DNA from 3 places in the Thalassolituus sp. ST750PaO-4 genome. Region 2 is predicted to be linked to each of the others. Evidence: predicted binding sites of a transcription regulator. Region 2 holds the regulator's gene; each other region holds the start of a gene.
What was found. The regulator FNR, encoded in region 2, switches genes on or off when oxygen is low (the NO sensors DNR and NnrR bind a similar motif). The targets are predictions, from matches to a motif close to TTGATNTANATCAA.
Positions count from the first base shown of each region.

Region 1: the regulator FNR is predicted to act here: its motif matches at 1,577-1,590, upstream of HUF18_RS10880 (YdcH family protein).
Region 3: the regulator FNR is predicted to act here: its motif matches at 1,623-1,636, upstream of nrdG (anaerobic ribonucleoside-triphosphate reductase activating protein).

Region 1 is NZ_JABVCB010000008.1:306,890-310,123, reverse strand. It holds gene trxC (thioredoxin TrxC) at 1-407, shown strand, start outside; gene HUF18_RS10885 (response regulator) at 410-1,549, opposite strand; gene HUF18_RS10880 (YdcH family protein) at 1,695-1,934, shown strand; gene HUF18_RS10875 (TorF family putative porin) at 2,000-2,674, opposite strand; gene lipA (lipoyl synthase) at 2,805-3,234, opposite strand, start outside.
Region 2 is NZ_JABVCB010000012.1:52,557-55,790, forward strand. It holds gene ttcA (tRNA 2-thiocytidine(32) synthetase TtcA) at 1-397, opposite strand, end outside; gene HUF18_RS13385 (hypothetical protein) at 521-1,015, opposite strand; gene fnr (fumarate/nitrate reduction transcriptional regulator Fnr) at 1,288-2,055, opposite strand; gene HUF18_RS13395 (sulfite exporter TauE/SafE family protein) at 2,141-2,803, opposite strand; gene ccoS (cbb3-type cytochrome oxidase assembly protein CcoS) at 2,800-2,994, opposite strand; gene HUF18_RS13405 (heavy metal translocating P-type ATPase) at 2,998-3,234, opposite strand, start outside.
Region 3 is NZ_JABVCB010000005.1:56,265-59,498, reverse strand. It holds gene HUF18_RS02690 (MFS transporter) at 1-257, shown strand, start outside; gene HUF18_RS02685 (NnrS family protein) at 281-1,468, shown strand; gene nrdG (anaerobic ribonucleoside-triphosphate reductase activating protein) at 1,716-2,162, shown strand; gene nrdD (anaerobic ribonucleoside-triphosphate reductase) at 2,191-3,234, shown strand, end outside.

The sequences.
Region 1 (3,234 bases), on a different contig from region 2:
TTAACCGCATCCCTGAAGATCAGCAACAAAAGCTGCAGGCCCAGTGCGGGCGCTGCAAACAGCCCTTATTCAACGGTCGTCCGGTGGAGCTGAACGACAGCAATTTCCAGCGTTTTCTGCTGAAAAATGATCTGCCGGTTGTGGTGGACTTCTGGGCCAGCTGGTGCGGCCCGTGTCAGATGATGGCGCCGGTATTTACCCAGCTGTGCGGACAAATGCAACAACAGATGCGCTTTGCCAAGGTCAACACCGAACAGGCGCAGCAAACCAGCGCGCAACTCGGCATCCGCAGTATTCCGACGCTGATTGTTTATCATCAGGGAAAAGAAATTGACCGTCTGGCCGGAGCCCTACCGGCACCGCAGCTGCAACAGTGGTTGCAGGCGGCGCTGAGTAAAATTCACTGATCTCAGACAGAGTCTCTGTCAGGCAGGCGCTTTCCGGCAATATCAGCCAGCGCCTGCAGCACCGGCTGCAGCGGGCCGGTGACATCTGCGCAGTTACGATACAGGCGCTCCAGCTGACCCATATGATTACGCACCAGCTGCGTCAGATGCTGCTCCTGATCCGGATCGAGATTCAGCAACAGCAGCTCTTCTGACAACTCCAGCTCCAGCTCCTGCACGGTTTCACGCGCACTGTTTAACCCCTGATCCTGACGCTGCTGCAAATGCTGCAGGGCATATTCCACATCGTCCAGTGCATTCAGCAGCGTCTGCTGCTGATGCAGTTTGTGCTCAGTCGCCAGCGACTGCAGCCTTGCATGTACACTGCTCATAAGAACGCACAGGTGATCTTTTATCCGGCCATAGCGTGCCTCTTCCTGCCAGGGCACGTTCTTGATCAGCACGGATGCATTACCAAAGTTCACTATCATGCGTTTTTCCAGCTCGATAATACGCGCGCCTTCGCGGCAGCTCAGCAACAGCTCCGCTTCCAATGGCCGCACCTGCTCAGCATGCGAGACAAAACAGAACTCCGGCCCCGTCCAGCAAGCCAAAACAGCATTCAGGCCAAAGTTTTTCAGGCTGGCAATCAGCACAGAGGCCAGCTGCTGGCGGTTTTTACAGCCCATAACCTGTTCGATAAAGCGACTGATCTCCCCCTGCTCCGCCGAGTGAGTCATGGCTTCAAACGCCGCCTGGCGGGCATAATCGGCCGATGATTGCAGAATTTCCCGCTGCTCTTTACTGAGCAGAGCGCGTTCAACCTTGGCGCGCATCTCGTCAATATTAAAAGGTTTGCTGATAAAATCGTCAGCCCCGGCAGCATACCCCTGCAGACGCTGGTCAAGATCACTCTGACCGGAGACAAACAGAATCGGCGTATGGCGTGTTGCTTCACGGGCACGCAACAGACGACAGATTTCATAGCCATCACGGCCCGGCATCTGAATATCCAGCAGAATACAGTCCGTCTCCGGACGCAGACCATTCAGAAACCCTTCCGGATCGGTAAAGGACTGAACATCGTAGTTATCCAGCGCGCGCTCAAGCAACCTGACCATGCTGATCTCATCATCCAGCAGCGCAACGTTGTTACAACTCATATCCCTCTCCCTGAAATAATTAACGATTTGATCTGCATCAACTATAGCAAAGCCCCTGCAAACGACAGGGATTCGCCTGATCTGTATCAAGACGCTTTCTGCCAGAGCAGGCAATCTGAAAGCATCTGCAAAAGGAGGCCTGATAATGACAATTGAACACCACGACCTGCACAGCGAATTTCCGGACATGGGCGACCAGATCCGTTCCCTGAAAATGAAAGACCGTCACTTTGCCCGTCTGTTTGACGAGTACCATGAAGTTGACCGCGAAGTACGTAAAATCGAAGAAGCCGTTGAAGCGGCCTCCGATGAGCGCCTGGAAGGCCTGAAAATGCGCCGTCTGCATCTGAAGGACGACTTGTATGCGATGCTGAAAAGCGCCTGAACATTTCTGCCAGACACAAAAAAGCCCGGATTTTCCGGGCTTTTTTGTAGATAACGCATCACTTATCAGAAGTTTTTGCGTACACCGATAACGAAATTCAGATCGGAATCATCTTTATCGTTATTGTCGCCATAAGGGGTGTCATCGCTGATAAAGTCAGCAGCGATAAACAGATCAATCTTATGGAATTCGGGGAAATCACGGGCCACTTCAACGCGGGCAGTCAGCGCTTTATCATCAGCGTCATCCACCATCCACATACCAACGGCTACGTCCAGGTACAGACGCTGAGGCAGGTGTTTTTCGAAGGTGACTTCCGGATACCAGTACTGAGCCTTTACGCCACGGTGCATATTGACAGATAGACCTTTAGCCGGGCTGGTACCCAGTTTGAATTCGGTTTCTTCACGACCCACATCGAACAGGGTGTTGTAAGTACGCACGCCCATATCGAGGTTAAAACCATCGAACTGGTTGTTGTAGCCGAAATACACGTCCATCTCGACCGGCAGACCTTCGGCGCCGTCTGGCTTATCAACATTGGAGAACCAGGCACCGGCATAGGCATTACCGTTTTTAACATCTGCACCACCCTGCAAGGCCGGACCATCATCAGTCTGGCTCAGGCCACGGAACAGGTAGTTTGAGACAAAAGCGGCGTTATACGTCACAGTGGCGGCGGATGCCGCAGACGAGAGTGCCAAAAAAGCCGGAATGGCCAGCAATGTAGTGCGTTTCATGGGGTTCCCTCAGTGAATTAAACAGGAACCCCTTGTCTACCACAGAGCGATTACAGAATCATCGCCCAGCGTTTCACAATCCAATAACGTTCACAGAAAGAGCCGCTACAGAATCACGGCCCACAGCATTTTACAATCCGCCAACGTTTTCCCCCTGCGCCTGCAGATCCGCATGGTAAGACGAGCGCACCAGCGGGCCGCTGGTCACACGCAGGAAACCCAGACTCTTGGCGATATCCCCCAGTTCTTTAAACTCTTCCGGTGTAGCAAAACGCTTAACCGGTGAGTGATTTTTGCTCGGCTGCAGATATTGCCCCAGCGTGATGTGATCAATGTTATGCGCGCGCATATCCTTCATCACTTCAATCACTTCTTCATTGGTTTCGCCCAGGCCCAGCATCAGACCGGATTTAGTCACCACCTCAGGGCGGCGGGCCTTATATTCTTTCAGCAGCGTCAGAGACCACTGGTAATCAGAACCCGGACGGCATTCTTTGTACAAACGCGGCACGGTTTCCAGATTGTGGTTAAACACATCCGGTGGCGTTTCGCTGAGAATA
Region 2 (3,234 bases):
ACAGAGTGCCACGACGCAGGCGAGAGCACAGGCTGCAGGTGGTTTTACCTTCCGGAATAATTTCTTTCACTACGCTGTAGGTATCTTTCTCGACGATGTGATACTCAATACCCAGCTGGCTCAGATACTCCGGCAGCACATGTTCAGGAAATCCGGGCTGCTTCTGATCCATATTCACCGCCACGATATCAAAGTGAATCGGTGCGCTTTTCTGCAGACTCAGCAGAATATCGAGCATGGTGTACGAATCTTTACCGCCGGACAGGCAAACCATGACCTTATCGCCGTCTTCGATCATGCGGTAGTCTTCGATGGCCTTGCCGACATTGCGGCGCAGGCGCTTCTGCAGTTTGTTGAACTCGAGTTGCTCTTTGCGCTCGGCAGCGGATTCGATCATAAAAACACCCTGAATAATTGCGCCCGCTTTATAGCAGAATGCATCGGGTGAAGGAACCGCCTGCGCAGGTCAGGCAGTTAAAAAGGAATGTTGTTCGGGGACTTTGAGAAAAGGTACGCCTGCTCAGGCTGCACGGTTGAGCAGGGCGGTGGCTGTACCGAGACTGGCGCAGAACTCTTCAATGCTGACACCGCTGCGGGGATGGTAAAAACGTTTCCACAGACGTGCGAGCTGTTCTGCGGTTGCATCGGCGGGCAGAACAAAATCATCATTGCGGGCATAGATAAACCAGGCAATGGCGGTGGCATAAGACAGGTTGGTGGTCAGCTCGGCATGGGGGTGACTGAGAAAATCATGCTGGCTGGCAAGGCCGCGCACGGTGCTGGCCAGTTCCGGCTGTTGCGCCAGATAAGCGTCCCATACATGGCGGTGGGTCAGGCTGTGAATGCGGTAAATGCCGAGAGCCCGTTGACCGGCGGCTTTGAGGTGCGATCCAAGAGCCGATTCCTGAGCCGCAGTTGCCAGCAGCAGGGTGCTGGCCATCGGGTTACTAACCCCGATACGTTGCAGGGTTGGCTGGATTACCCAGCGGGTCAGTTCATTTGCGCAGATGCCCATGGTCACCTCCTTATACGTCATATCGGCTGAATGACGCTGTTTCTGCAATCTTAGATCAGATTATTTTATCTGCTGCGGTTTTATACCAATTGCCAATAGATAGCCTGGATACCGGCGCCAGAAAAATAACGTCTGTTCAGCCTTTATTCTGGTAAAAGCATTTCCCGTACCAGAGGGCGTTGCATGAGTGTTCATAAGCAGAAAACAGGCATAAGAGGGCAGGCATAAAAAAACCGGCCTCTGGCCGGTTTTTTTGCTTACGGGTGAGCGGCTTACTCTTGCGGGTGAGCGGCACACTCTTTTTCAGTATTCAGGCCGGCCAGTTCATACAGCATATCGGGGTCCTGCAGAATCACTTCTTTCCCCTGGGTTTCGATCAGACCGTTTTTCTGGAAGCGGGTAAACACGCGGCTGATGGTTTCTACCGCGAGGCCCAGATAGTTACTGATATCCACCCGCGACATCGGCAGGCGGAAATGACTGGCCGAGAAACCACGACGGGAATAACGCTGGGAAATATCAATCAGGAAAGAGGCCACGCGCTCTTCGGCGTTTTTCTTGCTGAGCAGCAACATCATGTTCTGATCATGACGGATTTCGGTGCCCATTGTACGCATCAGCTGCTTACGCAGATCCGGCAGGTCATCGGCCAGACTGTCGAGTTGCTGCAGCGGAATTTCACAGACGGTGGTGGTTTCCAGCGCTTTGGCGGTTAACGGATAGTTGCCGTTATCGTAACCGGCCAGGCCAACCAGCTCAGAGGCCAGGTGAAAACCGGTAATCTGTTCTTCACCGTTACTCGCCAGAGTGTAGGTTTTCAGGGCTCCGGTGCGTACGGCAAATACGGATTGAAACGCTTCGCCCTGCTGGAACAGCAGCTGACCTTTCTGGATCGGACGGCCACGGCGGATGATATCGTCGAGGCGCTCCATATCGGAATCGTTCAGGGACAATGGCAGACACAACGCATTCAGTGAGCAGGTCTGGCAGTGTGGTTGAGTGCCCCGCAGTGGAGCAGGCGCAACATGTGTCGTTTTCATGACTGATTCCTGAGTGAAACCCCGGTGTCGGAGTAAGTAACAAGTGCAGCAGTTGCGGCTATGTTCGGCATTAGCGCGCGATCTGTCAAGAAAGTAACCAGACCGATGCTGCCGTCCACAAACCAAATCCGATCAGTAATCCCCCGGCAACCTGACGCACGCGGTTGTTGCTCAGAAACGGCGTCAGTACATTGGCCGCCAGTGTGCTGGCAAACAGGGCAGGCAGGGTACCCAGACCAAAGGCGAACATCGCGGCGGCTCCCAGCAAAGGCTGGCCATTTGCGGCAACCCAGCTCAGCGTGCTGTAAATCAGGCCGCAGGGCAACCAGCCCCAGAGCATGCCCAGCCACAGACGATCTATCGCACGCGGAGATTGCATAAAACGGCGGGTCAGAGGCTGCAGGTATTTCCAGATTCCCTGGCCCAGTTGCTCAATACGGGTCAGCATCAGTGACCAGCGGGCAATATAGAGCCCCATCAGTATCAGCATCAGCGCGGCCAGTGTCCGCAAGATCAGCATCAGCCACTGGTGCTGGCTCTGCAGCCACAGACCTGCGCTGGCGACTATCAGCCCGGCGATGCTGTAGCTCAGTATGCGCCCGGTGTTAAACAGCAGCGTCACCCGGACACGCTGAGTTCCGGCGCTGCTGCCAATAGCCGCAGCAATACCACCGCACATCACCAGGCAGTGGCTGGAGCCAAACAACCCCAGCAGAAACGCAGTCAGCAGCGACAGGGGTTCAATCATGGCTTGTCAGATGGGGTTTGTTCGCTGTCGTCCTGACGGCGACTTATCGGCTCATCGTCATCAAACAGAATGCGGTGGGCGGGGGACTCCATGTCTTCAAACTGGCCGCTCTTCACCGCCCAGAAAAAGATCAGCACGGCAATGCCGATCAGCAGTAAAGACAGCGGTACCAGGATGTAAATGATATCCATCGATCAAACCTCAGAGGAGTCAGGAGCCGGCAGGCGATTCAGGCGCAGGGCGTTGGTGACCACCAGTAACGAACTGAATGACATGCCAATCGCAGCGGCCCAGGGCGGAACAAAACCTGCCGCTGCCACCGGTAATGCGATGAGATTGTACAGCAAAGCCCAGCCGATGTTCTGAGCAATAATACGGCGTGTCTTGGTGGCTCCATCCAGAGCGGTCAGTAAGGTTTCCAGACGACCGTT
Region 3 (3,234 bases), on a different contig from region 2:
TTATTCCATCCATTAAACGTCGTCTGACCGGACAGATCTCCGGTATGGCGGGTGCTTATGGTAATGTGGGGGCAGTGTTTTATCTGACCATCTATACCTTTGTGGATGCGAATCAGTTCTTCTTTATTATCGCTGCCGGTGGTTTTATCAGCTGGCTTGTTTGCCTGATGTGGCTGAAAGAACCGGAATCCGCTTTCTCTGACGAATACTATGTATCGTCAGTCGACAGGCAGATTGAGCAGGAACTGAAGGCCTGAAAGCCAAAGCTCTAAGGAGTGTTATGAATATATCCTCTGTACCCGCCCACCCTTTGTGGGGCCAGGCGTTCCGGCCGATGTTTCTGCTGGGGGCGGCATTCAGTGCTCTGGCCATTCTGCTCTGGGGGCTGGCGTTACAGGGGATTATTCTGCTGCCGGGTAGCGGCAGTATTTTCTGGCACAGCCATGAAATGCTGTTTGGTTTTGCCCTGGCCATCGTCGCAGGGTTTTTACTGACCGCCGTACAAAACTGGACCGGGCAGCGGGCAACCCATGGCCGGCCACTGTTATTGCTGACACTTTTATGGCTCGCTGGCCGGCTGTGTATGTTAGCCGGTGATCTTTTGCCCTGGTGGTTTACCGCCCTGGTTGATATGGCATTTATGCCGCTGGTCGCCTGGTTTTTCTGGCGACTGCTGTTTGCTGTTAAACAACAGCGGAATTATTTCTTTGTACCTGTGTTGTTGCTGATGACCTTTGCCAATGCGGTGATGCATTGGGGCAATGCGGTGCAGGATATGTCACTGGTGCAGTGGGGTAGTCACAGTGTCAGCTGGATGCTGATATTAATGATTACAGTGATTGGCGGTCGGGTAATGCCGATGTTTACCGCCAATGGCAGTATGACGCCGAAAACAGAAGCGCTTCCCTGGCTGGAAAAACTGGTGCTGGGGGCGAGTTGGTTGTTGCTTGTGATTTATCTGCTGCGTCTTGATCTGTTATTACCACCCTTTGTGCTGGCGTTGCTGCTGGTGCTGACGGCAGCCAGTCAGGCGCTGCGGATTGCCCGCTTACGTATCGGGGTTACCTGGAAAATCCCCTTGCTGTGGTCATTACATCTTGCCTATTGGTTTATTCCACTTGGCCTCTTGTTGCTGGCGATGCACTACCTTGGCTGGCCGGTCACCTTCAGTGCGGCTTTGCATGCACTGACCGCCGGAGCGGTTGGCGGAATGATTCTGGCCATGATTGCCCGCGTGTCATTGGGGCACTCCGGCCGGCCACTGCAGCCAAGGCCGTTAATGTCACTGTCGTTTGCGCTGCTGCTGCTGGCTGCGCTGCTGCGTTCTCTGGGAGTGATTATCTGGCCACAGCAGTCTTTGCTGTTTTACAGCCTGTCGGCCTTGTTGTGGAGTAGCGCTTTTATACTCTTCGTCTTTTGTTATGCGCGCATTTTGCTTGGTCCACGGCCGGACGGCCGCGCGGGCTAAGTCATTGTGCCAATATTCTTTAGCCGGGTAATAACCCGGCTTTTTTCTTTCTGCATTGCCACTGCGCCATAAATGGCCATTGCGCTGACGGCTCTTTTCCTGATCATCCGTTCTCTGTATCGGATACCCATGTCGGAGTAGTTTGCAAATAAAATTGATATGGATCAATTTTATTCGGCCGTCTCTCGTTAGTCTCTGTCCATATCTTGTGTCTGTTTATTGTTTAAGGCACTACATATGGGGTTTTATGTATTTCAGTCGTGAACAGGTGGTCTTCCAGGAAGTGCCGGGAGAAGTCTCTCTGGCCTACACCATCAGCGGTTGTCCGCTGCGTTGTCCCGGTTGCCACAGTGCAGATACCTGGCCCGCGATGGCGGGTGAACCGCTGTCCGAAGAGTACTTCCGGCAGCGTCTGGAGACATACGCCGGTCTGATCAGCTGCGTGCTGTTTATGGGTGGAGAGTGGCATGAAGCGCAGCTGTTACTGTTGCTGAAGCTGGCCCGCCGGCAAGGACTGAATACCTGTCTTTATACCGGGCTCGATACAGTTGCTCCGTGCCTGCAGGCTGAGCTGACCTATCTGAAAACCGGTCCCTGGTTACGGGATCTCGGGGGGCTGGAGTCTCCCTTAACAAATCAGCGTTTTATGGATTTACGCAGCAATCGCTGCCTGAATCATAAATTTCATCAATAACAATTGCCTACTCTGAAGGAGCGGAATCATGCTGAAACTGAGCGCAGAGCACATTAAGCATAAGCTGGATTTTATTGAACATTATCTGGCTGCACAAAATGCCGCCGACGGCTCACGGATGGATGCCAATGCCAATGTGACCGAAAAGAATATCGCCACGCTCGAAGCGGAGATGATGAAAGATTATTTTGTGCAGATTAACCGTGCGCAGGTTTCAGCAAAAATTGCCGATTTATTCGGGGATGATCTGGCACAGGAATATATCCGCCAGATAGAGAACCATGAGATTTATGTACATGATGAAACCAGCCTGAAGCCCTATTGTGTATCGGTAACTATGTATCCGTTTTTACTGGACGGGCTGACTAAGCTTGGTGGCGAATCTCAGGCACCGAAGCATATTGAATCGTTCTGTGGTTCATTCGTAAATTTTGTCTTCGCTGTCAGCAGCCAGTTCGCTGGCGCGGTGGCTACGGTCGAATTTTTAACTTACTTCGACTATTTTGCCCGCAAAGATTATGGCGATGATTATCTGAATACCCACCGTCAGCAGATTGCCAACCATCTTCAGCATGTTGTGTATGCCATCAATCAGCCCGCCGCTGCCCGGGGTTATCAGAGTGTGTTCTGGAATCTTTCGCTATACGACAAAAACTATTTCGATAGCATGTTTGGTGAGTTCGTCTTCCCTGATTTCAGCAAGCCCTGCTGGAAGACGCTGGATAAACTTCAGCATTTTTTCCTGGATTGGTTTAATGCTGAGCGCAGCAAAAGCATCCTCACCTTTCCGGTTGTCACCGTGGCCATGCTGACCGAAAAAGGGCAGTGTAAAGATCAGGACTTTGCCCGCAGTATGGCCGCTCATCTGAACCGGGGCAGCTCTTTCTTCGTTTATCTTTCCGACAGTGCAGACAGCCTGGCATCCTGCTGCCGCTTACGCAGTGAAATCAGCGACAATACATTTTCCTACTCGCTGGGAGCCGGTGGTGTGGCAACCGGTTCTATTAATGTAATTACAGTTAATATGAACCGACTGGTTCAGGATGGCCGTGATCTTGCCGAAGAAATCAGT